2 regions of the Streptomyces sp. NPDC059008 genome follow, and region 2 is predicted to be linked to the other one. Evidence: riboswitches for the same ligand, from Rfam matches in the RefSeq annotation. Region 2 holds a riboswitch; the other holds the start of a gene.
The links. A riboswitch is a leader RNA that binds a small molecule or an ion and turns the genes downstream of it on or off. The one in region 2 is predicted to bind ZMP and ZTP.

Region 1 (14,736 bases), on a different contig from region 2:
AAAGAAGGCCAAGAGCATCGGCCAAATGGCCGAGGGAAAGGCCAAGGAAACGGTCGGGAAGGCCGTGGGTAACGCAAGCCTGGCGAGAAAAGGCAAGGCCGAAATGGTCAAGGGGAGAGTGAATTACGCGATGGAGCGGGGCAAGGACAAATTCCGGCACTGAGGAACACGCTCACGCGCCGCTGAGTGACACGCTCACGCTCCGCTGAGGAACACGCTCACGCGCTGACGATCACGGCCCGCCGCCGCCCTCCGCGCCACGGCGGGCCCACCCGCCCGCGCCGCTCCCCTGAGTCGCGGGTCGCACTCCACGGCCGCGGCGCGTCCTGCCGCGGCCGCGGCCCGTCCCCACGCCCCGCCCCGCTCCTGGCTACGGCCGCGGCCCGACGACGTCCTTCCCGCGCCGGACCGTGATCGCCATGGCCGGGCATACGTCGGCGGCGTCCAACGCGCGCTCGTCCTCCTCGATCCGGTCGTTCAGCGGCCGGGCATGGGCGCCGTCGAGGGCGAAGAGGTCCGGTGCGATGGCGGCGCAGGAGCCCGACGCCAAACACTGGTGCGGGGCGATGTCCACTTCCCATGGCATCCGCGCACTCACCACCCCACCGGCATGACCCGCGGGCCGCGTACCAGCATCTGGCTCTTCCACTCCAGATCGCCGGCCAGGTGCAGCTTGGGGAACCGGGTGATCAGGGCGCTGAGCGCCTCCTGCAGTTCCAGGCGCGCCAGCGGGGCGCCGAGGCAGTGATGGGCGCCGTGGCCGAACCCGAGGTGCTGGTTGCCCGCCCGCGAGATGTCCAGCGTGCCGGGCGAGTCGAAGCGCAGCGCATCGCGGTTGGCCGCGCCCACCGCCACCAGTACGGGGGTGCCGGCCCGCACCAGGGTGCCGCCGACCTCGACGTCCTCCTTGGCGTAGCGGGCCTGCCCCGCGCCGCTGCCCAGCGGGACGAAGCGGAGCAACTCCTCGACCGCGCCGCCGATCAGACCGGGCTGCTCGCGCAGGAGGGCGAGCTGGTCGGGGTGGTCGAGCAGGGCGAGGACGAAATTGGGGATCTGGGTGGCGGTGGTCTCGTGCCCGGCGACCAGGATGCCGACGCACAGGTCGACGAGTTCGAGTTCGGACAGCCGGTCGCCGACGTCCCGGGCCTCGATGAGCGCGGTCATCAGGTCGTCCTGCGGTGCGCGCCGGTGCTCGTCGATCAACTGGCTCATATAGGCGCGGAGTTCTTCGAGGTTGGCGTCGAGCTCCTCGGCGGTCAGCGAGCTCGTCGACAGGGCGGCGTCGCTCCACACCCGGAACCGCGGCCGGTCCTCGGTCGGTACGCCGAGCAGCCGGCAGATCACCGCGACGGGGATGGGCAGCGCGTAACGGTCCACCAGATCGGCCGGCGGTCCGGCGGCCGCCAGCTCGTCGAGGAGTTCGTTCGTCAGCTGCCTGACCTGCGGCCGGAGCTTTTCGACCTGGCGGACGGTGAACGCCTTGGCCACCAGCGCCCGCAGCCGGGTGTGGTCGGGCGGGTCCATGCCCAGGATGCCGCTGTCGCGGCGGCCCTCGGACTGCCGGGGCTCGTCGTGCCGCGCGCTCTCGGCGCGGCTGAAGCGCTGATCGCCGAGGACGAAGCGGGCCTCGGCGTAACGGGTCACGAGCCAGGCCGGCTCGCCGTAGGGCATCCGTACCTTCAGCAGTCCCGGACGATGGCGCGCGCGCTCGTACTCGTCGGACAACTCAAGGCTCTCGGCGACATTGAAGGGGTAGGAGAGGGGTGCTGTGTCGGCTGTGGTCACGGCGACCTCCCTTGTGTAAGCACCTGCTTACAAAGGTAGGCCGCTCCCTCGGGGCGGTCAACGACGCGATGTGGCCGTCATGGTGACGGTCCGACGGAGAGGAGCGTGACGAGACGATGGGGCAGACCCCGCAGCACGGCCCGGCGGGCGCATACCGCAGGGATGCGCAGGGCACCCGGCTGCGTCTGCTCGACGCGGCCTCGGAACTGTTCGCGGAGCGCGGTTACGAACGGGCGACGGTACGGGACATCGCCGCCCGCGCCGGGGCCAACCAGGCCCTGCTGTTCCGCTACTTCGGCTCGAAGAAGGCCCTGTTCGGAGAGGTGATGGCGCGCGGCGGACAGGAGCAGCTGCGGACCACCCCCGCCGAGCGGCTGTTCGAGGTCGCGCTGCGCGGCATGCTGGCCGGCGGCGCGGAATCCGACCGTTCGCTGGAGGTCTGCCTGCGCTCGATCGGCGGCAGCGACGAGATCGCGGACGCGCTGCGGGGGTTGGGGGAGGAGTACGCGGACGTGCTCGCCACGCTCTCCCGCTCCGACAACGGCGGACTCCGCGCCGATCTGGCGCTCTCCTGGCTGCTGGGAATTGGCTTGATGCGGGTGGTGGTCGCCAAGGAACCACTGGCGAGCGCGGACCCCGACACGGTCTGCGCGCTCGTCACGGGCGCCCTGGGAAGCCTGCTCGAAAGCCTGCCGGACGGCGGGGAGCAGGCGGACGTGCTGCGTTCCAGTGACTCCGCGGCGGGGCACCACCAGAGGGGTGAAACGCCACTCTAACGTCGCGTTTGCAGAGGATATTCCTTTTCTGCAGATTCGAGTGAAGGTGGGAACATGCTCCGTTCGATCCCTCGTGGCCTCGCAGTGGCCGGGTTGACCGCGGCCGTCCTGGTCGTGCCGGCAGCGGGCGCCGCCACCGCGTCCCCCAACGGCGCGCAGCGCGCACTGTGCGACATGCACTGCGGCAAGGACCACACCGGCAGCAAGGGCCACAGCGGCAACAAGAGCAAGGACCACAAGGGCAAGAAGGGCAAGGGCCACAAGAAGGACGGCTACGAGTACGGCCGTCACCTCTTCCACCCGCACGGCTTCCCCTACGGACTGGGCAGGGACGGCCTGCTCGGCCTCGGGCTGCTCGGGCTCGTCTGACACCCACCAGGTAGTCCACCCAGTGGGCCCGGGGCCTCCTCCCGGGCCCACTGCCGCGTGCCGGGGCGCAGGGGAGCCGCCTGCCAGGCGTATCGGAGTCGACGCGGCGTCCTGTTCCGCCCTTCGTTCCCGCACCCGGCGACCACCCCGGCGGCCGCCGGCCAACGGGCCCGTCGAGCGCGATCCGTCCCTCGTGGAGTCCGTATGTCACCATCCGCCGCGTGCAGGAGGAACCGCCGGCGCACCGTGCGCGCCCTGGCCCTTCTGGTGGCCGTCGGCGCCGTCCTCGCCGGGCTCGTCCAGGCCACCCCGCCGCCCCCCACGGACCACGAGACCCTCGATCCGCGTATCACCGCGGTCCTGCGAAAGCCCGCCTACCGGCACGCCCAGTGGGGCCTGTTCCAGCAGGACCCGCGGACCGGAAAGGTGACCCGGTCCCGCAACGCCGACCAGTTCTTCATCCCCGGGTCCACGGCCAAACTGTTCGGCGTCAGCGGCACCTGGCACACCCTGGGCGGCGGCCACCGCTTCGTCACACCGCTGCACGCCGTCGGCACGCGCCGCAACGCGACGCTCCAGGGCGATCTCGACCTGGTCGCGCAGGGGGACCTGACACTCGGCGGCAGGACGCGCAAGAACGGCACCGTCGCCTTCACCACCATCGACCACACCTACGCCAACGACATCCCCGGCGCCACCCTCACCCCGCAGAACCCGCTGGCCGGCGTCGACCAGCTCGCCCGGCAGGTGCGTGCCACGGGAATCCGCCGGATCGAGGGCGATGTGGTCGTCGACGCACGGCTGTTCCGCCCGGACCCGACGCTCGACCCAACGCCCACCCCACTGATCATCAACGACAACGTCATCGATCTGCTGACCTCCCCCGGCAGCGCAGCGGGCGCACCGGCCGGCCTGGAGGTGCGCCCGAAGGTCGCGCCGTACCGGGTCACCTCCTCCGTCCGCACCGTCGCCGCCGGCAAGCCGACCGACATCTCCGTCAAGGCCTCCGCCGACGGCACCCGCATCCAGCTGTCCGGCACCATCGCCGCCGGCTCGGCCCCCGTCCTGCGGGTGTCGCCCGTCAAGGACCCGAACGCCTTCGGCCGGACCGCGATGATCGAGGCGCTGAAGCGGGCCGGGGTCGAGGTCACCGCCCCCGCCGTCGGCCCCAACCCCGCCACCCGGTTGCCGCGCTCCTACCAGGGCGTGCCCACCGTCGCCCGGTACACCTCCCCGCCGTACGCCGAGTACGCCGAGCTCATCCTCAAGGTGAGTCACAACCTCGGGGCGAACCTCGGGATCTGCCTGATGGCCGTGAGCCGGGGCAAGACCGACTGCCAGGACGGATTCCCGGTGCTCGCCGCCTTCCTGGACGGTGCGAAGGTGGACCGCGGGGCCGTCCAGCTCGCGGACGGCCGGGGCGGCAGTCCGGTCGACCGCACCACACCACGGGCCGCGGCTCAGCTCCTGACGTACTGGCAGCACACCGCCGACGCGGACCGCTTTCGCACCTCGCTGCCGATCCTGGGCGTCGACGGCACCCTGGCGGACTCCTGCCGTGACTGCCCGGCACGCGGCAGGGTCTTCGCCAAGACCGGCACCGTGGCGGGCGGTGACGCGCTCAACGACCGGCTGGCCGTGGGCGCCGAGACCACGGCCGGCTATCTGGAGACGGGCAAGGACCGCTTCGACGTGTTCTTCGCCGGCGTCAACGGTGCCTCCACGGCGGGCGCGAACATCGGCGGCGTCCTGTCGATCGGGAACGATGTGGCCGATGTCGCGGCCTACTTGCAGCAGACGAGCGGATAGGGCCCGACCCATCGGACAGCCCCTGGCCGGACTCACCCCGCCTGGCTGCTGTCCTTCAGGCTGCCCCAGCCGTGCCAGCGGTCGATCTCGATCCAGGCACTGACCCGGCGGCGGTCCCGCTGCGGGTACGGCCGCCGGAGGTAGTGCCGGGCCAGCCGGTCGATGTCGGTCAGCTCCTGGTCGTCGCGGAGTTCCCCGACGCGGCCGATGAGGCTGAGGTGGGTGTACCAGTTGCTCTCGTCGAGCACGGTGAGCGTGACCCGGGGATCGCGGCGTACGTGTTCCAGTCGCTTGCGGCCCTCGTCCATGTTGACCAGCACCCGGCCCTCGTCCCAGAGGTACCAGGTGGCCGTGGAGACCGGCTGGCCGTCCGGCCGCAGTGTGGTGATGACGGCCGGATTGGGCTTGGCCAGCATGGTGACGGCGGCTTCGGGGAGCGGTGGTTTCGACATGGGAGGCACTCTCGGTTCGCTGCGGTAGGGGGACGTGCTGCCTTCGGATGCGTCGCCGCCGTGGGGTGCGTCGCCGCGTCCGGTACGTCGCCGCACTCGGTGCGCCGCTGCGGTCATCTTCGCGCCTATGGCCCGTCACCCTCTGGGAGGCGCGGCCTTCCGCGGGAGGGAACCGTCCCCGTCCGCCAGCGGGGGAGGCGCGGTGGGCGGGGCGGTGGTGCCGGGTGCCGCGGCGGGTCCCTTCTTCAGGGTGTCGAGGATGGCCAGGCCCTGGCCGACGATGGCGGAGGCGATCTCGTCGATGCCGTCGGTGCCGTTGAGGACGGTGAGCCGGGAGCCGGAGATGCCCTCGGCGGCGGCCTGGGCCAGCGCCGGGAGGTTCTCGACGGTGCGGTTGGCGGCGATCAGCTCCTGGTTGCCGTCCCGGAGCGAGGCGGCGAGCGCGGTATTGGCGTCGGCGCGCGCCTGGGCGAGCGCGCGTTCGGTGTAGGCACGGGCGTCCGCCTCGAAGCGGACCTGGTCGCGCCGCGCCTCCGCCAAGGTGCGCAGCCGGTAGGCCTCGGCGTCCGCGGGGCGGCGGACCTCGGCCTCCAGACGCCGGGCGGCCAGCGCGGCCTGCCGCTCGGCCAGTGCCGTCTGCTCCTCGATGACCTGCTGTGAGGCCCTGGCCTGGGACAACGGACCGGCCTGTGCGGCGCTGGCGTTGTACTGCTCGGTCTCGGCCAGGAACCCGGCCCGTTTGATCGCGGTGTCCCGTTCGTACCTCGCCTTCAGCGCCGCCGCCTGCTGCTCCCGCTCGGCCGCCTCCTGGTCGGCCTTCGCCTCGGCGATCCGTGCGGCGCTGGCGACCGCCGCGGCGTGCGGGGCGGCCAGGTTGGTGATGTAGCCGGAGGTGTCGCCGATCTCCTGGATCTGCAGGGCGTCGACGACGATGCCGAGCTTCTCCATCTCGGAGTGACTGCCGTCCTTGACCTCCTGGGCGACCCGGTCCCGCTCCCGGATGATCTGCTCGACGGTCAGCCCGCCGACGATCGAGCGCAGATGGCCGGCGAAGATCCGCCCCACCAGCTCCTCCATGGTGTCCTGCTCGTCCAGGAACCGTCGCGCGGCGTTGGCGATCGACGTCGGGTCGTCGCCGACCTTGAAGACGGCGACCGCCCGGACGGCGAGCCGGATGCCCTGCTGGGTGACGCAGTCCTCGGAGATCTCCGCCTCCCGCAGCGACAGCGACAGCAGACTCGCCTTCTGCTTGACGGGCATGACCCAGCAGCCATGGCCCGTGACGATACGGAACTGCGCGTCCCCCGCACGGCGCTTCGAGCCGGAGATCAACAGCGCCTCGTTCGGCGCGGGAACATGCCAGAACAACATCACAAGGCTCCTGGTCCGGTGCGGCCGGCCCGGGTACTCCGGGCGGGGACGGCGCGGAGCGGGGGAGGCATCCCCGGCTCGGCCGTACGGGCTCCGGTCCGGGTCAGGCGGCCGGCAGCGGCGCGACGATCACCGACCGCGCCGAGGTGTGGTCCACCACGACGACCTGCGTATGGCGGGCGATGGGCTCTCGGGACCAGGCGGCGAAGGCCTCGGTCCCGCCGCGTACGGGCAGCAGCACCTCGCCCGGACCGTCGCTCGGGATCGAGACGGTCACCCGCCCGATCGCGCCGATCGGGTCGAAGTCCGTGTCATCCCTCGCGCTCACCCGGGCTCCGTCGCTGGTCAAAGCCGCTGTCGGCCCGGAAGCCGGGCAGCGGGAAATCTCGACAACTCAACGGTACTCCGGGCGATCCGGCCGGCTCAGGAGTCCAGCCGGGCGGGCCGGGCCGCTGGGACCGGCCGGCGCGCGGGCAGCACGTCGGGGGCGCGGTGCGGCCGGAGGGCGGTCAGCGCGGTCTCGGTCTCCTCCATCAGGCAGCGGTACGAGACCAGCCGCTGCCATTCGGGGTCGGCGACCCCCGGTACCGTGGCGGCGCGCTCCGTCCAAATCCGCACCAGCGTGGCGTACAACGGGGTCTGGTGGGCGACCTCGGCGGTGATCCACCGGGGCATGGATCCGGGGCGCGGGAGGGAAGTCTGTCCGTGACCTGCGACGGTGCCGGAGGTAGGAGCGCTCATGGCCGTTGAAACGATCCTGCGGGCCTGGGGTCACTGCGTATTTTTGCGGCTCCCCGCACATGCGTCCTTCCGAGGGGGGCGAAACACCCTCGAATATCACCCCATGCAGTGATCTATTGCCGGGAAGCAGTCCAATCCGGACGAAGGAACGTTGTCGCAGTCATGGAACCGAGGGAGTTGTGGGAGCGCCACGCGGTACTCGCACAGGCGTTTTGCAGCAGCGATGACGAGGTCCGCCGGACGCAGGGACTCCTCGACGAGGCCGAGGTCCGCCGGTCGCGGACGCTGGCCGCCTTCGCCGTGACCGTGGGCAGCGACGCGGTGGTGGCGGACCTGCTCGGCCTGGACGAACGCGAAGTACGCCTGGCCCGCCGCACGGTGGGCAAGGACGACGCCCGCGCGGTCGCCAAGAGCCTGCTCGCCCAGCCCGCCCACCCCGCCAACGAGCAGCCGCCCGCGGGCGAGCAGACCGCCGCCCGGGAGCAGCCCCCCGCCCAGCCGGCCGCCGCCCACCAGCAGGGGCAGAGCGGCGCCCACCCCGCCGCGCACCCCTCGGCCCAGGCCGCCGCGCCCGGCCAGGTTCCGCCCGGCCACACCGGCGCACCGGCGGCCGGCCCGCCCCAGGCCGCCCCGCCCCCGTCCACCCCACCCCAGGCCGCCCCGCCCCAGACCGCCCCGCCCCAGGCCACTGCGCCCCAGGCCACCGACTCGGCCTGGGCGCCGGCCCTGGACGCGATCCTGATGAGCAGCTGGCACACCGGAGTCGACCTCACGGCCCTGGCCACCGAACTCGGTCTCGACGTCCGCTTCCTCGTGGCCCGCGCCCAGCAGTTGGCCCCCGAGAACCGCCAGAGCCCGCAGACCCCACCACCGGACCGCATCGGCCGCCACCGCCGGATGGCCACGCTCCAGCCCTCCCAGCAGTCCGAGACTCCGCATCTGGCCTGGCGCGAGCGACCCTCGCAGCCCCCACGGGAGGCGTACGAGCACGAACCCTGGAAACAGCAGCAGTACGCGGGCTATCAGAACAACGCGGATTACCGGGGCTATCAGGAGTACCAGGGCTATCAGAACTACCAGGGCAACCAGAACTACCAGGACTACCAGGTGTACCAAGGGCAACAGCCCGCCCCCGCCACCTGGGACCCCAGCGCCATCACCACCGCCCAGCACGACTGGGACGGCATCCTCAGCCAATGGGAAGCCTCCACGCCCACCCCGGCGCCGGGCGGTCACGGAGGCACCTGACGCCGGCTCCCAGGAGCGATCCGCCGTCGATTACAGTGGTCGGCGGGCCGTGACTGGCGCTTGGGTGGAGTACCACCGGGAAGCGGCCCGGCCGCCCCCGGCCATCTGCCGCGCGCCTGGGCGATCCCTCACGACGCTCAGGAGCACCCGATGTCCCAGACCGCCCGCCTCATGGACGGCAGCGCACTGGCCCGCCGCATCGTCGAGCAGGCCGCGGACCGCGCGGCGGCCCTCACCCGGGAGACCGGCCAGGCCCCCTGCCTGGCCACCGTACTGGTCGGTGACGACCCCGCCTCCGCGACATACGTACGGATGAAGCGCGCCCGCTGCGAGAAGGCCGGGATCCGGTCGCGGCATGTCGCGCTGCCCGCCGAGACCACGACCGCGGAGCTGGTCGGCACCATCACCGAGCTCTCCGACGACCCCACCGTCCACGGCATCCTCCTCCAGCACCCGGTCGGCCCGCACATCGACGAGCGCGCCGCGTTCGAGGCCATCGCTCCCGAGAAGGACGTCGACGGCGTCACCTACCACTCCTTCGCCACGATGAGCTTCGGTGTCGACGGCTTCGCCTCCTGTACGCCGGCCGGCATCCTCCGCCTCCTCGACCACTACGACGTCGAGCTGGCCGGCAAGCACGCCGTCGTGGTCGGCCGCAGCGCGATCCTCGGCAAGCCCGTCGGGATGCTGCTGCTCGGCCGCAATGCCACCGTCACCTACTGCCACTCCCGCACCACCGACCTCGCGTCGATCACCCGGCAGGCCGACGTGCTGATCGCCGCCGTCGGCCGGCCCCGTCTGCTCACCGGCGAACACATCAAGCCGGGTGCGGTCGTCATCGACGCCGGCTACAACCCCGGCAACGTCGGCGATGTGGACTTCGACTCCGCGAGCAGCCGCGCCTCCCTGATCACCCCGGTCCCCGGCGGCGTCGGCCCCATGACCATCGCCACCCTGCTCACCCAGACCGTCGACGCCGCGGCCCGTCAGTCGACGGCGGTCTGACGGCGCGGCACCGAGGTCCCGTGCGGGGCGGGAGGGGGCCGGAAGTGTGCGGCGGCGGGCAGTCGCCCTCCGTATGATCGCCAGGGCGATGAACGATCATCAACCGGAGGGTGAACGGCCATGGTGGAACAGCGCGTTGTCATCGTGACGGGCGGCGGTACGGGCATCGGTGCCGCCACCGCCCGGCTGCTGCGGGCGGCCTGCCATCAGGTGGTGGTCTCCGGCCGCCGGCCCGAACCGCTGCACCGCCTCGCCGAGGAGACCGGCGCCCTGGCCCACCCCTCCGACACCGCCGACCCCGAGGCCGTCCAGGGCCTGGTCGATGCGGCCGTGTCGGCGTACGGACGGCTCGACGGGCTGGTCCTCAACGCCGGCATCGGCCGCAGCGGTTCCGTCGGCGATCTGTCGATCGAGGACTGGGAGGCCGTGATGACCACCAACGTCACCGGCCCGTTCCTCCTCCAACGCGCCGCCCTGCCACACCTGTTGGCGGCACGCGGCTCGGTCGTCGCCGTCGCCTCGGTCTCCGCCCTGCGCAACGGCGCCGGCAACGCCGCCTATGCGACCTCCAAGGCGGCCCTGCTCCAGCTCTGCCGCTCCCTCGCCGTCGACTACGGGCGCGACGGACTCCGCGCCAACATCGTCTGCCCCAGCTGGGTGCGTACGGACATGGCCGACCGGCGGATGGCGCGGTTCGCCGACGAGTCCGGCCTCACCGGCGGCATCGACGCCGCGTACGAGGAAGCGACCCGGCTGCTCCCCGTCGGCCGCCCCGGCGAGCCGCACGAGGTCGCCGAGGCCGTCGACTGGCTCCTCTCGCCCGCCGCGTCCTTCGTCAACGGCGCGGTCCTCACCGTCGACGGCGGCGCCACGGCCGTCGACATCGGCGGCGCCGCGTTCACCTTCCGTCTGGAGCCGCGTGGCGACGGCGAGGACCGCGGCCGCTGACGGCCGGGGCGGCGCCTTCCCGGGCGGGAGGTCAGGTGGTGGCCGGCTGGGTGGCGCGGGCGAGTTCGCGGCGGTGTCGCATGAAGGGGCGGGGCCGGTTGAGGGCGAGGACGGCGGTGGGGCGCCCGTCGCGTTCGTAGCAGGCGAGGAAGCTGCGGTCGTCGGGCGAGCCCTCGACGAGGCGCGGGGTGTCGGCGGGGCCCCGCCGGCCGGCGAACTGGATGCGTACGCCGTACTGGTCGGACCAGAAGTAGGGCAGCGCCTGGTGGGTGGCGACGGTGCTGCCGGCCAGCAGGTTCCGGGCGGCCACCGCGGCCTGCTCGGTCGCGCCGGTCCAGTGTTCGGTGCGGGTGCCGGCCACCCTGGCGACATCGCCGACGGCCACGACGTTGGGCAGCGGGGTGACGCAGCCGGCATCGCAGCGCACGCCGTCGTCGAGCGGCAGCCCGGAGCCGGCGAGCCAGTCGGTGTTCGGGCGTACGCCGATGCCGGTGACCACGACCTCGGCGGGCAGCAGCCGGCCGTCGGACAGCTCGACCGCGGTGACCCGCCGTTCGGTGCCGCCACCGTCGTGCAGGCGGGCGACGCCGGTGCCGGTGAGGAGGGTGACGCCGTGGTCCGCGTGGAGGGCGGAGCAGATCCGGGCCATCTCGTCGCCGAGTTGGGGCAGCAGCGGCAGGGGCGCGGCCTCGACGACGGTGACGTCATGGCCGAGGGCGGCGCACGAGGCGGCGACCTCGGCACCGATGAAGCCGGCGCCGATCACCACGACCCTGACCGGGCCCCGGACGAGGTCCGCGCGCAGTGCCCGGGCGTCGTCGAGGGTGCGCAGGGTGTGCGCTCCGCCGGGCGCGGGGCCGGCCAGGTGGCGGGGGGCGGCGCCGGTGGCGACGACCACGCCGTCGGTGCTCAGGGTCCGGTCGCCGTCGAGGAGCACCGAGCCCGCGGCGGTGTCGAGGCCGACGGCCCGGGTGCCCAGCAGCCATTCGGCGTCGAGTCCGGCGATCTCCTCGGCGTCGGCGAGGGCCAGTTGGTCCTGGCCCGCCGAGCCGGTGAGGAAGTCCTTGGACAGTGGCGGCCGGTCGTAGGGGCGGTGCCGCTCGTCCCCGACGATCACCAGGCGGCCCTCGAACCCCTGGGCGCGCAGGGCCCGCGCGGCGTACAGCCCCGCCAGCGACGCCCCGATGACAGCGACCGAGTTCATGCGGCGGTGCCCTCCTCGGCGGCGTGGTGGACGTAGATCATGCCGTCCTCGACGGTCACGGGATGGGTGCGCACCGCCCGGCGTGCGGGCAGGCAGGTGGGCGCTCCGGTGCGGAGATCGAATGAAGCGGCGTGCAGCGGGCATTCGACCAGACACCCCTCCAGCCAGCCGTCCGCGAGCGAGGCGTCCTGGTGGGTGCAGGTGTCGTCGATGGCGTACAGCTGCCCGTCGGCGTTGAAGACGGCGATCGGAGGTGCGGTGTCGATGCGTACGGACTCGCCTGCGGGCAGGTCGGCGAGCGGGCAGACAGGAATCACAGGACCCCCCTGTTACTGTTCGGTATCATCGAGTTTCGCGTTGCGCACGATGAAGCGCTATGCGCAACAGAATCCAGACGGGGAGCGTGTGCGTCAAGCGATCCCCGCAAATGCCGAGCGCACGGAATCGGACCCGCGACCGGGTTCCCAGGTGGTGAGATCCCACAGATGACGGACAACGTGGAGGGGCGGCCGGAAGGCAGACCGCCGAAGGGGCCCGCGAGCGTGGTGCAGTCGGTGGACCGGGCAGTGACCGTTCTGGAGATCCTCGCGCGGCTGGGCGAGGCCGGGGTGACCGAGGTCGCCGACGAGCTGGGTGTGCACAAGTCGACCGCGTTCCGGCTGCTCGGCGTGCTGGAGAGCCGCGGGCTGGTGGGTCAGGAGCAGGAGCGCGGCAAGTACTACCTCGGCGCCGGAGTGCTGCGGCTGGCCGGTGCGGCCGCCGTACGGCTGGACATCTCCCAGGAGGGCGCGGCGGTGTGCAAGCAGCTGGCCGACGAGCTGGGCGAGACGGTCAACATCGCGGTGCTGGAGAGCGATGCCGCGGTCAACATCATGCAGGCGCGCGGCCCGGCCTCGGTCACCGCGCAGAACTGGCTCGGCCGCCGTACACCGCTGCACGCCACCTCCAGCGGCAAGGCGCTGCTCGCCCATCAGCCCGCACCGGTCCAGGAGGCGGTCCTGGGGCGGAAGTTGCCGCGGCTCACCGAGCGGACGGTCACCTCGGCCGCCGAGCTGCGCCGGCAGCTCGGGGAGGTCGTCGAGCGGGGGTTCGCGGTGGCGGTCGAGGAGTTGGAGCTCGGGCTGCGCGCGGTCGCCGCGCCGGTGCGGGCGCACGACGGCTCGGTGATCGGGGCGATCAGCGTTTCGGTGCCCGCCTACCGGCTGGACGAGGAGCGGCTGCCCCAGGTCGTCAAGGGCACCGTCGCCGCGGCCGAGGAGCTCTCGCGGCGGATGGGGTACGCCTGTTGAGGGGCTGACGGGCACGGGTGGCGCGGGCGGGGCCGGAGCGGTTGTTCCGGCCCCGCGGCTGTGTGCGGACGTGTCACGAGCCTTTTACCAAGTGCTGGGGCGTACCTCTTGACGGTGCCGAGGCCGCGTTCCCACTATGTCTCTCATCGCGCAACCAGTCGTGCACTGCGCAACACCGAGGGGTAGGGCATGCCACACGAAGTCCATGCCGTCGTCGCGGCGAAACAAGGCGCACCGGTCGAGCTGCGGACGATCCTGGTGCCGGATCCCGGGCCGGGCGAAGTGCTCGTCGCCGTACAGGCCTGCGGGGTGTGCCACACCGATCTGCACTATCGCGACGGCGCGATCAACGACGCGTTCCCCTTCCTGCTCGGCCACGAGGCGGCCGGCGTCGTCGAGGCGGTCGGCCCCGACGTCACCGAACTCGCCCCGGGAGACTACGTCGTACTCGCCTGGCGGGCGCCCTGCGGCGGCTGCCGGTCCTGTCGCCGCGGCCGGCCCTGGTACTGCTTCGACTCCCGCAACGCCGCCCAGCCGATGACCCTGCCGGACGGCACCCCGCTCAGCCCCGCGCTCGGCATCGGGGCGTTCGCCGAGAAGACGCTGGTCGCGGCGGGGCAGGCGGTGAAGGTCGATCCGTCGGCGCGCCCGGAGGCCGCGGGACTGATCGGCTGCGGGGTGATGGCCGGGTACGGCGCCGCGGTGCACACCGGGGCCGTCGGCAGCGGTGACACCGTCGCCGTCATCGGCTGCGGCGGCGTCGGCAACGCCGCGATCGCCGGCGCCTCGATCGCCGGGGCGCGCCGGGTCATCGCGATCGACATCGACGAGCGGAAGCTGGACGGCGCCACCCGCTTCGGCGCCACCCACACCGTCAACTCCCGTGGTACGGACGCCATCGAGGCCGTACGGCAGCTCACCGGCGGCAACGGCGCCGATGTCGTCATCGACGCGGTCGGCCGCCCCGAGACCTTCACCCAGGGCTTCTACCTGCGCGACCTGGCCGGGACCCTGGTCCTGGTCGGGGTGCCCGACCCCGACATGCGCATCGAGCTGCCGCTGATCGACCTCTTCTCGCGCGGTGGCGCGCTGAAGTCCTCCTGGTACGGCGACTGCCTGCCCAGCCGCGACTTCCCCCTCCTGATCGACCGCTACCTCGGCGGACGGCTCGACCTCGACGGGTTCGTCACCGAGACGATCGGCCTGGACGAGGTGGAGTCCGCCTTCGACAAGATGCGCGACGGCCAGGTGCTGCGCTCCGTCGTGGTCCTGTAGCGGCGTCCTTCGCACCCCACCGATCCGGTAACGGCGCAGCACTCCCGTCGACCACCCCGACCAGCAGGAGGAGGGGCATGTCCCGCACGCCCGCCAACAGTTCCCGTGTGGTTGTCATCGGCGCCGGCATCGTCGGCTGCTCGCTCGCCGATGAGCTGACCGCCCGCGGCTGGACCGACGTCACCGTCCTCGAACAGGGCCCGCTGCCGGCCCCCGGCGGCTCCACCTCGCACGCCCCGGGCCTGGTCTTCCAGACCAGCCCCTCCAAGACCATGACCGAGTTCGCCGCGTACACGGTGCAGAAGTTCGGCTCCCTGGAGGTCGACGGACTGCCCTGCTTCAACCCGGTCGGCGGTCTGGAGGTCGCCACCACCGAAGCCCGCTGGGCCGATCTGCACCGCAAGGCCGGACTCGCCGCCTCCTGGGGCGTGCGCGGGGAACTCCTCACTCCGCGGCAGTGCAAG
Region 2 (14,736 bases):
AGAGATCGAAACTACGCCACGTAGCGGAGTGGGTCGCTCAGCAGGACGGCGCGGGCGGGCGGGAGAGGTCCACCGCCTGGCGCGGGACACCGCCCGCCTGCGGGCCGAAGGGGTACTCCCGCTCCAGGCGCCACACCGCGTCCGCGCCCTGCTCGTACAGGGCGAAGCCGCCGATCGTCCAGGTCGCGGAGAAGTCCCCGAGCTCGCTCTGGGCGCGGTCCATGGCGTCCTCGGCGATGCCGTGGGCGACGGTGACATGCGGGTGGTAGGGGAACTGCAGCTCGCGGGCGCAGGGGCCGGAGGCGGCGCGGACCCGGGCCTGCAGGGCGGTGCAGCCCGCCTCGCCCTCGGCGACCTTGACGAAGACGACCGGGGAGAGCGGGCGGAAGGTGCCGGTGCCTTCCAGGCGGAGCGGGAAGGGGCGGAAGGCGGCCGCGACCGCGGCGAGGTGGCGTTCGATGCCGGGCAGCGCCTCGGCGTGCACCTCGGTCGGCGGCAGGAGGGTGATGTGTGTGGGGATGCCGTGCGCGGCGGGGTCCCCGAAGCCCTCGCGCTTCCGCTGAAGGAAGCTGCCGTACGGCTCCGGGACCGCGATCGAAACGCCCAGCGTTACGGTCCCCACTGCGTTCTCCCTCCTGACGTGTGTGCGGCACGCTCGCGCACCCTCATAGTGTGCCGGGTGCGCGCCCTTCGCGGGGAGCGTCCCCGGCCCTGTGACAAACAGGGCCACGGGCCCCCGCGGGTGGGGGCCCAGGGCTCTGTGCGGCCCGTCCGGCGGGTTCGTGCGGCCGCGCGGACGGGTCCCGTCAGTGCTTGGCCGGCAGGAATCCGAGCCGGTCATAGGTGGTGGCGAGGGTCTCGGCGGCGACCGCGCGGGCCTTCTCCGCACCCTTGGCCAGGATCGAGTCCAGCGTCTCGGGGTCGTCCAGATATTCCTGCGTACGGTCCCGGAACGGTGTGACGAATTCGACCATCACCTCGGCGAGATCGGTCTTGAGGGCGCCGTACATCTTGCCCTCGTACTTCTGCTCCAGCTCCGGGATCGAGGTGCCCGTGAGGGAGGAGTAGATCGTCAGGAGGTTGGAGACGCCCGGCTTGTTCTCGGTGTCGTAGCGGATCACGGTGTCGGTGTCCGTGACCGCGCTCTTGACCTTCTTCGCGGAGACCTTCGGCTCGTCGAGGAGGTTGATCAGGCCCTTGGCGCTGGAGGCCGACTTGCTCATCTTGGCCGACGGGTCCTGCAGGTCGTAGATCTTCGCCGTCTCCTTGAGGATGTACGGCGCCGGGATGGTGAAGGTGTCGCCGTAGCGGGCGTTGAAGCGCTCGGCGAGGTCGCGGGTCAGCTCGATGTGCTGGCGCTGGTCCTCGCCCACCGGGACCTGGTGGGCCTGGTAGAGGAGGATGTCGGCGATCTGCAGGATCGGGTACGTGAACAGGCCGACGGAGGTGCGGTCGGCGCCCTGCTTGGCGGCCTTGTCCTTGAACTGGGTCATCCGGGACGCCTCACCGAAGCCGGTCAGGCAGTTCATGACCCAGCCGAGCTGGGCGTGCTCGGGCACATGGCTCTGCACGAAGAGCGTGCAGCGCTCCGGGTCGAGCCCGGCGGCCAGCAGCTGGGCGGCGGCGATCCGGGTGTTCTGCCGCAGCTCCGCGGGGTCCTGCGGAACGGTGATCGCGTGCAGGTCGACGACCATGTAGAAGGCGTCGTGAGCCTCCTGCAGCGCCACCCACTGGCGGACGGCACCGAGGTAGTTGCCGAGGTGGAAGGAGCCGGCGGTGGGCTGGATGCCGGAGAGCACACGAGGCGGACGCTGCATGGCGGAGCCATTCCCCTTGGGGCGGTGGTGGGAGACGGGCGGGCGATCGAGAGCCATGGACCGATTGTCTCAGGTCCGCGGGTGCTCCCCGGCGCGTGGTCGGGGAGGGGACCGACGGCCCGCCGGACGGCCGTCGGTCGGGGACCGGACGGCCGTCGGTCGGGGAGTCGTCAGCTCGTCGCCAGCCCCGGCGCCGGATGGCCGGCCATCAGCTCCGCGACCTCCCCCCGGACCGCCGCCAGGGCCGCCTCGTCGTCCGCCTTCGCGGCCGTCACGCCCCGCTCGATCCACTCCGCGACCTGCGGCATCAGATCCGTGCCCAGCCCCCGCGAGGTCAGCGACGGCGTACCGATCCGGATGCCCGACGGGTCGAAGGGCTTGCGCGGGTCGAACGGGACGGTGTTGTAGTTGACGACGATCCCGGCCCGGTCCAGCGCCTTGGCGGCGACCTTGCCCGGCACGTCCTTGCCGGTCAGATCGATCAGCACCAGGTGGTTGTCGGTACCGCCGGAGACCAGGTCGAAACCGCGGGCCAGCAGCGCCTCGGCGAGCGCCTTGGCGTTGGCGACGACGGCGTGCGCGTAGTCCCGGAAGGCGGGCGCGGCGGCCTCGCGCAGGGCGACCGCGATGGCGGCGGTGGTGTGGTTGTGCGGGCCACCCTGGAGGCCGGGGAAGACGGCCTTGTCGACGGCCTTGGCGTGGCTCGCGCGGGACATCAGCATCGCGCCGCGCGGGCCGCGCAGGGTCTTGTGCGTCGTCGTGGAGATCACGTCGGCGTGGGGTACGGGCGACGGGTGGGCGCCGCCCGCGATCAGACCGGCGATATGGGCGATGTCCGCGACGAGTACCGCGCCGACCTCCCGCGCGATCTCGCCGAAGGCGGCGAAGTCGATGGTGCGGGGGACGGCCGTACCGCCACAGAAGATGATCTTCGGGCGCTCCTTGCGGGCGAGGTCGCGCACCTCGTCGAAGTCGATGAGCCCGCTGTCGGCGCGTACGCCGTACTGGACGCCGCGGAACCAGGTGCCGGTGGCCGAGACGCCCCAGCCGTGGGTGAGGTGGCCGCCCATCGGCAGCGCCATGCCCAGCACGGTGTCGCCGGGCTCGGCGAAGGCCAGGTACGCGGCGAGGTTGGCGGGCGAGCCGGAGTACGGCTGGACGTTGGCGTGTTCGACGCCGAAGACGGCCTTGGCGCGCTCGACGGCCAGCGTCTCGACGCGGTCGATGTTCTGCTGGCCTTCGTAGTAGCGACGGCCCGCGTACCCCTCGCTGTACTTGTTCTGCAGGACCGTGCCGGTGGCTTCCAGGACGGCGGCGGAGACGTAGTTCTCGCTGGGGATCAGCCGCAGGGTGTCGGCCTGGAGCCGCTCCTCGGCGCCTACGAGGGCGGCGAGTTCGGGATCGGCGGCGTGCAGCGCGGGATGGGGAAGGGACAGTGACATGGCGTCCTCCGGGGCGCTCGATCGGTGGTCCGGTCGGGTCCCGGGTGCCCAGGCGGGCGGCACCTCGTGATGGTGTCCTCGCACCGCTCCCTCGGGGTCGATTCCCCGTACGCCAGTCGCGGTGCGCACCGCCGAGTCTAGGGCCTGTCCGATGGGTCAGGGCCGGAAAGGCCCTGGGGGCGACCCGCCGGCCTCGGGGCGCCGACCCGCGCCTCTCCCCGGGGGCCCCGGACGCCCGCCCGCCTCGCCCCGGCGCCGGAACACCGAACCGCCGCAACGGCTTCCGAACAATCCACCCACGCGGCACTATAGAGGGGCATCTCGGTGCATATGCCCCGTACGGCCTACCGAAACGGAGTCACCGGTGACGTCCACGGAACGCGGCATCGCCGCCGCCGAAGCCCACAGCGCGCACAACTACCACCCGCTGCCCGTCGTCGTGGCCACCGCCGAGGGCGCCTGGATGACGGACGTGGAGGGCCGGCGCTATCTCGACATGCTCGCCGGGTACTCCGCGCTGAACTTCGGACACGGCAACCGTCGTCTGCTGGACGCCGCCAAGGCACAGCTGGAACGGGTCACGCTCACCTCGCGCGCCTTCCACCACGACCGGTTCGCGGACTTCTGCGCCGCGCTGGCCGAACTGTGCGGGATGGAGCTGGTGCTGCCGATGAACACCGGCGCCGAGGCGGTCGAGACGGCCGTCAAGACGGCCCGCAAGTGGGGCTACCAGGTCAAGGGCGTCCCGGACGGCCTGGCCAAGATCGTCGTCGCGGAGAACAACTTCCACGGCCGCACCACCACCATCGTCTCCTTCTCCACCGACCCCGAGGCCCGCGCCGGCTTCGGCCCGTACACCCCCGGCTTCGAGATCGTCCCCTACGGCGATCTGGCGGCCCTGGAGGCGGCCGTCGACGACCACACGGTCGCCGTCCTCCTGGAGCCGATCCAGGGCGAGGCGGGCGTGCTGGTGCCGCCGCCGGGCTACCTGGCGGGCGTGCGGGAGCTGACCCGCCGCCGCGGCGTGCTGTTCGTCGCCGACGAGATCCAGTCCGGGCTGGGCCGTACGGGCCGGACCTTCGCCTGCGAGCACGAGGGCGTGGTGCCCGACATGTACGTCCTGGGCAAGGCGCTGGGCGGCGGAGTGGTGCCGGTGTCGGCGGTGGTCTCCTCCCGCGAGGTGCTCGGGGTCTACGCGCCCGGCGAGCACGGCTCGACGTTCGGCGGCAACCCGCTCGCCTGCGCGGTGGCGCTGGAGGTCATCGCGATGCTGCGGACCGGCGAACTCCAGCAGCACGCCGCGGAGTTGGGCGAGCATCTGCACTCCGAGCTGGGGCTGCTGGTGGGCGACGGCACGGTGGACGCGGTACGCGGCCGCGGGCTGTGGGCGGGCGTGGACATCAACCCCGCGCACGGCACCGGGCGGGACGTCTCCGAGCAGCTGATGGCGCGGGGCGTACTGGTCAAGGACACCCACGGCGCGACGATCAGGATCGCCCCGCCGCTGGTGATCAGCAAGGAGGACCTGGACTGGGGGCTGGCCCGGCTGCGGGAGGTGCTGGAGGGGTAGCGCGGGCGCCGCGAGCACGCAGCGGGCGACCGGCGGGCCGAAGGCCCTGGCCGCTCGCTGCGCCATGTGGCGCCCGGCCACGCGGTGGCGCCGGGCGCACCGTGGCGCGCCTCAGCGGATCACATGCGGCACGAAGCGCGCGTACTCGTCCGTGACCGGTCCGGACGACTCGCGGATGCCCAGCCCCGCCGCCTCGTCCTCGACGACCCAGGCGCCGAGGACGACACGGTTGCCGGCGAAGTCCGGCAGCGGCGCCAGCTCCTGGTAGCAGCACGGGTCTTCGGGCCCGCGCAGCACCGGCGCGGCGCCCGGCTCGTGCAGCGTGACGCCGGCGCCCTCCCTGCCGAGCAGCGGCTTGGCCGCGTAGCCACGGGTCTGCGCCAGCTCGCGCGGCCCGTCGAGGTACGCGGGCAGCAGGTTCGGGTGTCCGGGGTAGAGCTCCCACAGGATCGCCAGCAGCGCCTTGTTGGAGAGCAGCATCTTCCAGGCGGGTTCGATCCAGAGGGTGGAGCCGGTGCCGCCGCCGTTGTCGAGGGTGTCCAGGACGTGCGGGCCGAAGTCGTCGGTGGCCAGCCACTCCCACGGGTAGAGCTTGAAGCACGCCCGCATGAAGCGCAGCCGCTGGTCGACGAAGCGGCCCGAGAGCCGGTCCCAGCCGATGTCCTCCATGGAGATGGCGACCGTCTCCAGGCCCGCCTGCTGCGCCGTCTCCTCCAGATACGCGACGGTCATCAGATCCTCGCCGAGCTCGTCGCTCGCGGAGTGCGCGAAGTGCAGCGGCGCACCGGGCGGCAGCAGCGGCGCCTGCCGCTTCCAGGCCGCCACCAGCCGCTCGTGCAGCGAGTTCCACTGGTCGGCGCCCGGGAAGCGCTCCTCCATCCAGAACCACTGCGGGCTGGCGGCCTCGACCAGCGAGGTCGGCGTATCGGCGTTGTACTCCAGCATCCTGGCCGGGCCGGTGCCGTCGTAGTGCAGATCGAACCGCCCGTAGAGGGACGGCAGTTCCTCGCGCCGGCGCCAGGACTCGGCGACCAGCTCCACCAGCCGGGGATCGACGATGCCCAGGTCGGCGAAGCGGCCCTGGTCGACGATGTGCGCGGCCGCGGCCAGACACATGCCGTGCAGCTCCTCGACGACCTCCTCCAGGGCCTCGACCTCGGGGAGGGTGAACTCGTAGTACGCGCTCTCGTCCCAGTACGGCCGCAGCGAGTCGTCCGGGTAGCGGGTGAGCGGGTAGATCAGCCCCTGCGCCTCGACGGTCTGCTGCCAGCCGGGGCGGGGCTCGATGGTGTGGCGTTCCATGCCGCGACCCGGCCGCTCAGCCGCCGAAGGAGCCGTGCCGGCCGCCGCCGCTGCCGTGCGACCCCGAGCAGCCGAAGCCGCCGCGGTTGACGGCCGAGCTCTTGCTGAAGGTGCCGTCGGCGGCGTACGTGCCGCCCTTGTTGCTCGGGTCGTAGTACCACTGGCCGTCGACGGGCTTCTTGCCCGCCCCGCCGCCTCGGCCGCTCGTGCCGTATCCGCCGCCGCTCGTGGTGCTGCCTCCGCTGGACGAGCCGCCGCCCGCGGAGCAGTTCTTGGAGTCGACGATGCGGTAGCCCTTGGCCATGTCGTAGCTGTTGCGGTCGACGCAGCGCTTGTCGGGCTCGGAGCCGCAGGACGTCAGGGCCGCGGCGAGCGCGCCCATGCCTCCCAGGATCACCGTGCTCGACCGCAGCCGCCGACGTGCCTTTTCGGCCATGTCTTCCCGCTTCCCCCGTGGACGTACTTCGGTCGTACATCGGACGTACATCGTTGTGACTCCGGCCAAGCCTAGAGACCGGCTCCCCTCGCCCCCGATACGCCCCCGTCCTGATTCCGACTGGTTCCGACTCGTCCCCCTGCGGTCGCCTCACGGCCCTCGGGAGGATCTGCCCCTTCCCGTCCGCTGTGTGCCACGGCTGTGCAACGGCACCGAACGGGGCGGGGCGGGGCGGGCGTCGGCCGGCCCCGGCCGGGGGCGGACGTCCCGGGCCGCGGCCGGGACCGGCAAGACCCGCGGCCCGCGCCGGAACCGACTTGACCCTCACGCTGCGGGAGGCTGGAGAGTCGGGTGCATGAGCGACTACTACAACGCGTTCGAGATGAGCCCCGTGCCCACCCCCGGCCCGGATGCGGTTCCGCCGGAGCCGTTCCGCGGCATCTACGGAATGCCCGCGTTCGTGACGATCCCCACGAGCGACTTCGCGGCGTCGATGGACTTCTGGGTTCGTGGGCTCGGGTTCTTCGAGCTGTTCAGCATCCCCGGCCAGGTGGTGCATCTGCGCCGGTGGGCCTTCCAGGACGTACTCCTCGTCCCGGCGGCGAGCGTTCCGGAGCAACCGCCGGCGATGAGCTTCAGTTTCGCGGGCGTGCTCAGCCAGGTCGATTCCCTCGTCGAGGCCTGTCGTGCGTTGCGCCCGGACTCGGTCGACGGTCCACGGGACACCCCCTGGAACACCCGCGACGTGACGGTGATCACCCCCGAGAACGCCCGGATCGTCTTCACCGCGGCGAAGCCCTTCGATCCGGCCAGTCAGGAGGCCCGGAACCTTGCAGCAGTCGGGATCACCCCACCGGACGTCGGTCGCGGCGACAATGCGGAACATGCCTGATACCACTGACGCCGATGGCCTGACCGTCGGTCAGGTCTCGACACGTCTGGGTGTGACGGTCCGCGCGCTGCACCACTGGGACGAGATCGGTCTGGCGCGACCGTCGCTGCGCACGGCCGCCGGATACCGGCTCTACACCACTGGAGATCTGGAACGCCTGCACCGCATCGTCGTCTACCGAGAGCTCGGACTCGGCCTGGACCGGATCCGGACCGTCTTGGACGACTCGACCGCGGACGTGCCCGGCGCACTGCGCGCGCAGCGCATCCAGGTAGCCGAGCGGATCGACCGCCTCCAGCGGCTCGGCGCCGGACTGGACCGGATGATCGACGCCCACGAGCGCGGCCTGCTGCTGACCGTCGAGCAGCAGGCCGCGGTCTTCGGCCCCCAGTGGGACCCGGACTGGGCCGCCCAGGCCCGTCAGCGCTACGGAGACACCACGCAATGGCGGCAGTACGCCGAACGCTCGGCCTCTCGCGGTCCGGAGGAATGGCAGGCCGTCGCCGACGCCAACGCCGCCCTCGACCGCGCCCTCGGGGAGGCGATGGACGCCGGCGTCACGCCTGGCAGCCCGGAAGCGAACCGACTCGTCGAGCGGCACCGCGAGGTCTTTGCCTCGTACTTTCCCCTCACCAGGCAGATGCAGGTCTGCCTCGGCCGCATGTACGAGGCCGATCCGGCGTTCGCCGCCCACTACGACGGCGTCCGCACCGGCCTCGCCACGTGGTTCCGTCGCCTCGTGGACGCCGACGCGCGTGCCCACGGCATCGACCCCGACACCGCGACCTGGCAGTAGAGCGCGGGACCGGCAATCCTGCGCCCGCGGGAGGAGCACACCTAGGCTGGCCGCATGACCGACAGCACCCCGGCGCCCGGACCGATATCCGACGAGCTGACGCTGCGCCGTCCCGCGGCGTCGGACCATCCGCGCATCCAGGAGGCCCTGGCCGACTGGTGGGGCGGCCTGGGCGGTGAAGCCGGCACGCTGCAACGCAAGTTGATGGTGCCGCGCCTCTTCCTGCAGCACTTCACCGACACCAGCTTCCTCGTCGAGCGCCCCGACGGCACCCTGCACGCCTTCCTGATCGGCTTCCTCTCCCAGACCGACCCGCACACGGCCTACATCCACTACGTCGGTGTGTGCCCCGACGGCAAGCGCAGCGGAATCGGCAGCGCGCTGTACGAGCGCTTCTTCACCCTCGCCCGGGAGGCAGGCCGCAGCCGGGTCCGCTGCATCACCAGCCCCAACAACCGCGACTCCATCGCGTACCACACCCGTATGGGCTTCCGACTGGAGCCGGGTGACCGGACCGACGACGACGGCGTACCGGTGCACACGGACTACGACGGTCCGGGACTGGACCGGGTGTCCTTCGTACGGGAGCTGTAGCCGCGCCGTAGGGGGAGTCGGAGCCGCGCCGTAAGCGCGTTGTCGACCGCGCCGTACGGGCGTCGTCGACCGCGCCTGCCCGGAAATCGATCACTCCCCCGCGAACAGAGGCAACCCCGAGCACACGAAACCCTTCCTCCTCAACAGAAGTCCTATGCGACATCCGGAAAGAACAGCGGAAAGAACAGCGAAACCACCAGGGGGAGTCGTGCGCCGGCGTCCACTTCTCGCGGCGGCGGCCGCGCTCACCTTGACCGTCACCCTCGGCCTGGGCCTGCTCGGCTGCGGCTCGCCCCGGATGGCGGCCCTGCACGCCGACTGCACGACGAAGAGCCTGCGCTGGAAGCTCACCGTGCTGAAGAAGAAGCCGCACAGCACCCACCGCGACGCGCGACTGTCCATCGCCAACAAGGGCCCGGGAACCTGTGTCTTCCGCGGCTTCCCGGTCTTCGAGGTGCACGTCGGCAAGGGCCCCATGTCCGACGCACAGGGGCACGGCCGGACGATGCCCATCGACCTTAGCCGCGGCGGCACCCTGACGACCGCGCTGCGCTACAAGGACTCCGACCGGGCCACCCAGCCCGAAGGCTGCATGGTCAGCGTCGACACCGCCGTGATCGCCGCACCACGCGACCCCCAGGGCCGCCATCCGATATCGGCCCGGGACGAGACGGGCCGCCGCACCCAACTGAGCGTCTGCGAGGACGCGATCTGGATGGGACCGCCTACGGAGGTCGCGGAGTAGTCACCCGCCGAGCCGGTGGGCTCGGCTCGGCACCTCCCGGCGCTGCCGCTCCGCGCGGCAAGCGATCACGACGCCTGCACCAGCAGGGTCCCGATGTTCCCTGCCACGGGGGCGTCCAGAATCACCACCTCGACCTGGCCGAAGCCGGCGGCGCGCAGCATGTCGGCCCAGGCCTCTGGGGTGTAGTCGTAGCGGCGCAGGAACATGGGTTCGCCCGCGAATCCGCCTTTGAACATGCCTTGCGCGCCGTAGCAGCCGGGGATGGCCGGCGGCTGGGAGAAGACGAGTCGGCCGCCGGGGGCGAGCCGTTTGCGGATCAGGGGCATCAGATCCTGCGGATCGGTGAACCAGCAGGCGCCGAAGACCGAGTACATCGCCTCGAAGCACTCACTGGTGCCGTCCAGGTAGTCGCGGACGTCCGCACAGGAAAACCGTGACGCGTCCACCTCCGGGTATCGCTGCCGCGCCAGCTCGACTCCCAGCGGGGACAGGTCCACGCCCAGGACGTCGAAGCCCTGTTCCAGCAGGAACGTGAGATGGCGGCCGGTGCCGAAGCCGAGCTCCAGGACGCGCCGGGCATCCCCCAGCAGCTCGTGGCCGGGGCCGTGGTCGCCGTACTGGGTCCAACGCATCTTGGTCAGCGCCTGGTCGGCCCGCCCGGAGGCCGCTTCGACCCAGGTGTCCCAGAGGCGTTCTTCGACGGTCGGCACTTTCGCTCTCTTTCGCGCATGCGGTGTGGCCCCCGCCGTCGCGGAGCGGGGGCCAGCGTTGTCAAGGACGGTAGCGGGCCACGGTGTAGGCCGTCGGACCGATCAGTGCCCTGTTCCCCACCCCGTTCACCATGTCGACAACCTCGAACCCTGCGCCCGATGCGTAGTGCTCCAGCTCACGCGGAAACAGGACTCTGCGCCGGACCACGTCCCATGCTTCGTCGCCTGATGCGAACGCCCAATGCCGATGCATGGTGTTGATCTGTGTCCGCAGTTCCCACTCGTAGCGGACGGTGACCGTGGCGCGCGTTCCCGGTGTCTCGACGGTGGCGGTTGTCGGCTCGGTCCGGATGATCGGCGACACGGGCGAGCAGAGCACCAGGACCGAGCCGGGGAGCACATGTGCGGCGAACGTCGCGAACACGTCCCGGATCCCACTGTTGTCGTGCACGTAAGCCAGGGAGTTGCCGAGACACGTCACGACGTCGACACGCCGTCCGAGCCGGTACGACCGCATATCGCCGATGCGGACGTCGAGGCCGGGGCGGACGCGGTGGGCGTACGTGATCATGCGCGCCTGCAGGTCCACGCCGGTGCACTCGAATCGCTTGGCCAGGATTTCCAGGTCGCGCCCCGTGCCGCATCCGAAGTCCACCAGTGCGGCCGCGTCCGGGCGGTAACGCTCGATCAGAGCTTGACACGTCTCGGCGCTGCCGCTGTCCGCCTGTACCGCGTCGTACAGCGCGGGATCCCGGTAGAAGACATTCGTAGCTTCCATGTCGCTCGGCTTCCACGTCGGAGCTGGTCATGCGAAGGTCCGCAGCCCGATTTCCAGAGCGAGCGTGTCGCACAGCAGGTCGGGCACCACAGGTACATGCCGGGCATGCTCGCAGGCGAGAGCGAGCGCCTTGGGATCAACGTAGCCGAGATCGACGAGCAGCGAATCCCGTGCCATGCGATCGAGGGCGGGAAGCCCGTACGTGCGCAACCCCGCCTCCATGAGCGGCAGGAAGTTCTCCGGCTCGGCCGGCGCGGCAACCGACTCGGGCAGTCCAGCCCGCCGCAGCCGATCACGAAACAGCGTCTTTCCTCGTTTGTACGCGGCGGGTAGCTGCTCCATGAAGCGCACGATGCGGGGATGTGCGAGCGGGGCGACCGGCCAGACGCCGGCGCGCAGATAGCCCGGATTGTGGCGGCCGAACGCCATGAGGGTCGGTATGGGGAGCACCGGGATCGGCGCCAGATCCTCATCCACCTCGGCGAGTGCCTCCGTCGCTACTGGGCCCAGCCAGGGCACATGTTCCACCGGCGGGAGTTCGGCGCTCGTCCTCGAATGATGAGCGTTGACCTCGTCCCCGCCGTGCCCCGTAAAGATCACCTCGCAGCCCCGCAGGGCTGCCTGCTCGCGCAGTACGTCGAAGGCTTCTTGATAGAACTCGCCCGCCGGGTCGTGCGGCACGCCCCGGGCGCGCACGCCACCCGGTACGAACGGCGGATGCTGCACGGCAGGAACTGCGGTGTCACGGAAGCCCAAATGGCCAGTCAGCGCCCGGCGCCTCTCCCGCTGTTGAACGCCGAGCGCGCCACCGAGCACCAGCCCGAAACTGTGGATCACACCGTCGCCGCGCGCGGAGACCGACACGGCCACGTTGCCCGAGTCGGCCCCTCCCGAGAGTTCGAGCCCCACTCGTCCCGTGGGCGCCGGCGCCTGGTCGACCACACCGGAGAGGAGAGAGTCCAACGCGGTGAGCGGGTCCACGTCGGCCCGGAGCGTGCGGGGCTTCAGCACATGCTCGGCGGGCTCGGGGTACGTCACGCTGAGCCCATCCGAAGTAAACACGGCTGTAGCGCGCTCGGTCAGCCGGTACACCCCCTCGAAAAGGGTGTCCATGGTGTACCGATGCTGTCGGCTCAGGGTCCGGGAGACCACCCGCGGAACAAGCCGATCCGTCCGCAGACGGGACCGCAGCTCAGAGAGGTCCCATTCGCCACGCAGCTCGTCACCGGTTGCCATGAGATACAGCGGCGCCGTGCCGAACACGCCTGCCGTCAGACGAACCCGCCGCGGTCGCATGTCCAGCGCGGTGAACTCCGCCTCGCCCTCTTTGCGTTCCTGCACCGAGGCAGTGAAGTGATGAGCTTCGGTGGCGACGAGCTTCGAGGCGAGCGCCGCAGAGCCCGCAGGCTTGATCCAGCTGTCTCCGCTGACCCACCGGTCGTTACTCCATTGCCAGTTGGGCGACGCGAGGTCTGCCAGCCTCAGGCGCAACGAGAGCACGTGATCATCTCCTTGATGCTGCTACGGGGACGCTACGGGGCGAGGCCCGATCAGCCTCAGCCTCGCCCCGCCTCTGCCAGGAATGGATCACTTGCAGTGGTCGCCGTTGTCGTCGCCACCGCCAGGCATCTTGTCGAGCAGCGCCGCGTCCATGCTCGGGACACCGGTGATCAGTTCTCCGGTGAACAGCTCGTCAACCCTCATGGTCTTACCTCCTCCCTGCGTACGGTGATGGATGGACAGTCCCCGCGCCTGACACGCGCGGAGAGTGGACCCGCCCCAGCCGATGCCCACCCCAGGGCAGCCGGGCGCGGGGGTCTATCGGTGGTGGCCCTGCCTCGGAGGCAGTGCGGCCCCCTCGCGCGGTGTGCCCCGGACTTCGACAGGCGAGGCGGGCTCGTGGGGGTGGCGGCGCATCTCGACGCTGCAGTCGATCGCCTTGGACCTGTCCCCGGCGGCTTGCGCCCTCGCGCGCTGCTCTGCAAGGGCGGCACATACATCACACCCGGCAACCGGCTCGGGCTCCGGCGCCGACAGCGGTTGCATCAGGTGAACGGGCTGACAGACGCGGGCCATCAGCCCGTCACCTCCACACCGTGGATCCAGCGCGGACCGGCATCGACTCCATACGCGGTGAGCCACAACGACCGCCGCCGGCCGCGCTGCAACCGCCGTTCCTGTCGTTCCTCGGGCGTGAGGACGTATGGGCGGATCAGGGCCGAGTCTTCGCCGCGCAGCAAGCGTGGCCGGCTCACGGGGACACGGGGAGCCATGAGCGTCGGCTCATCCCCGCGCCTCGCGGCGGGCGGTGCGCCAGCCGACCGGTGGCAGCCTCGTGGGGGAAACAGCAGTCGCAGCAGCGGGATTAAGAACCTCGCTGTAGCGTTGGTCATGTCGTCAACTCCTCAGTAGTTGATGGCCATGCCCCCGGACGCACGCAGCGCGTCGCGGGGGTCATTGCTGTCCGCGAGCATCGCTGGCTCTCAGGGGACGCCGGAACCTCGGACAACGGACACTTAGGGACGTCCCGCGACGGGTAGAGCGTCCCTACCAACGTCCAGGGAGGGGCTGAGTGCCAAACGAACGACTTCGGGCCGCGATGATGGCAGGCGGCTGGACTCATGCGAGCCTGGCAGCGAAGGTTGATGTTGATCCCAAGTCAGTAGAACGGTGGGTCAACCTGGGCCGCACGCCGCGCAGGGAAACCGCCATGCGGGCCGCCGAGACAATAGGAGAAGACGTGTTTGCACTCTGGCCAAAGCTGAGGCAAGCACACGCAGCAAGGGCCGTCAGTCCCGAACTTGTCGCGCTCTACACCCAGCGGGCGGATCTCCCCGTTTCCACCTTCATCGGTCTCTTCACTCAGGCACGCCAACAGATTGATGTACTCGTTTACGCGGCCGTATTCCTGCATGAGGCATACCCGCGCCTCAATGACCTGTTGCGCGAGCGCGCCGCCGAAGGCTGCACCGTACGGATTGCTGTAGGCGACGCAGGCAGCGCCAACGTTCAACAGCGCGGCAGGGAGGAGGCGTTCGGCCATGGGATCGCATCACGCTGCCGACTGGCCATCATGCATTACCGGGCGCTCGTAGACACACCAGGAATCGAGCTCCGGACACACGGAACAACCCTCTACAACAGCATCTACCGCGCCGACGACCAGATGCTGGTGAATTCCCATGTGTGGGGTGCGAATGCCTATGCTGCGCCCGTGTGGCACCTCCGGCGCAACGACGACGGGGGCATGTTCGACGGCTACGCAGGGAGCTTCGATGCCGTATGGGCTACCGCAACACCCATACAAGGAGGATGAGCAGTGTCACGGACCGAATATTACGACGACCCTGGTGCACCCAAACCGAACAGTCTGATCGTCGCGGCGTCGGCCGTCGTCACGGATGACGATGGACGCGTTCTGCTGCAACAGCGCACCGACAACGGCCTGTGGGCGCTCCCTGGTGGCGGAATGGATATGACGGACTCCCTGCCGGGAACGGCCGTGCGGGAAGTCAAGGAAGAGACCGGACTGGACGTAGAGATCACAGGGCTCGTCGGCACTTATACGGATCCACGTCATGTCATCGCGTACAGCAACGGGGAGGTAAGGCGACAGTTCAATGTGTGCTTCACCGCGCACATCGTCGGCGGCTC

Region 1: another riboswitch for ZMP and ZTP. It lies ahead of ACFWZH_RS32135 (bifunctional 5,10-methylenetetrahydrofolate dehydrogenase/5,10-methenyltetrahydrofolate cyclohydrolase); the one in region 2 lies ahead of glyA (serine hydroxymethyltransferase).

Annotation. Positions count from the first base shown of each region.
Region 1 is NZ_JBHYJC010000042.1:23,342-38,077, forward strand. Features, by position in the region: gene ACFWZH_RS32080 (CsbD family protein) at 1-163, shown strand, start outside; gene ACFWZH_RS32085 (ferredoxin) at 371-586, opposite strand; gene ACFWZH_RS32090 (cytochrome P450) at 595-1,785, opposite strand; gene ACFWZH_RS32095 (TetR/AcrR family transcriptional regulator) at 1,902-2,561, shown strand; gene ACFWZH_RS32100 (hypothetical protein) at 2,616-2,930, shown strand; gene dacB (D-alanyl-D-alanine carboxypeptidase/D-alanyl-D-alanine-endopeptidase) at 3,177-4,739, shown strand; gene ACFWZH_RS32110 (PPOX class F420-dependent oxidoreductase) at 4,772-5,191, opposite strand; gene ACFWZH_RS32115 (SPFH domain-containing protein) at 5,327-6,562, opposite strand; gene ACFWZH_RS32120 (hypothetical protein) at 6,666-6,890, opposite strand; gene ACFWZH_RS32125 (hypothetical protein) at 6,986-7,237, opposite strand; gene ACFWZH_RS32130 (hypothetical protein) at 7,466-8,551, shown strand; ZMP/ZTP riboswitch at 8,591-8,680, shown strand; gene ACFWZH_RS32135 (bifunctional 5,10-methylenetetrahydrofolate dehydrogenase/5,10-methenyltetrahydrofolate cyclohydrolase) at 8,702-9,556, shown strand; gene ACFWZH_RS32140 (SDR family NAD(P)-dependent oxidoreductase) at 9,677-10,504, shown strand; gene ACFWZH_RS32145 (NAD(P)/FAD-dependent oxidoreductase) at 10,536-11,708, opposite strand; gene ACFWZH_RS32150 (bifunctional 3-phenylpropionate/cinnamic acid dioxygenase ferredoxin subunit) at 11,705-12,025, opposite strand; gene ACFWZH_RS32155 (IclR family transcriptional regulator) at 12,194-12,997, shown strand; gene ACFWZH_RS32160 (S-(hydroxymethyl)mycothiol dehydrogenase) at 13,187-14,272, shown strand; gene ACFWZH_RS32165 (FAD-dependent oxidoreductase) at 14,350-14,736, shown strand, end outside.
Region 2 is NZ_JBHYJC010000002.1:444,133-458,868, reverse strand. Features, by position in the region: gene ACFWZH_RS04895 (2'-5' RNA ligase family protein) at 38-622, opposite strand; gene trpS (tryptophan--tRNA ligase) at 807-1,817, opposite strand; gene glyA (serine hydroxymethyltransferase) at 1,988-3,259, opposite strand; ZMP/ZTP riboswitch at 3,299-3,389, opposite strand; gene rocD (ornithine--oxo-acid transaminase) at 3,624-4,829, shown strand; gene ACFWZH_RS04875 (glutathionylspermidine synthase family protein) at 4,941-6,131, opposite strand; gene ACFWZH_RS04870 (hypothetical protein) at 6,148-6,567, opposite strand; gene ACFWZH_RS04865 (VOC family protein) at 6,923-7,459, shown strand; gene ACFWZH_RS04860 (MerR family transcriptional regulator) at 7,452-8,255, shown strand; gene ACFWZH_RS04855 (GNAT family N-acetyltransferase) at 8,310-8,849, shown strand; gene ACFWZH_RS04850 (DUF4232 domain-containing protein) at 9,058-9,594, shown strand; gene ACFWZH_RS04845 (class I SAM-dependent methyltransferase) at 9,660-10,304, opposite strand; gene ACFWZH_RS04840 (class I SAM-dependent methyltransferase) at 10,366-11,082, opposite strand; gene ACFWZH_RS04835 (asparagine synthase) at 11,110-12,582, opposite strand; gene ACFWZH_RS04830 (XRE family transcriptional regulator) at 13,682-14,398, shown strand; gene ACFWZH_RS04825 (NUDIX hydrolase) at 14,402-14,736, shown strand, end outside.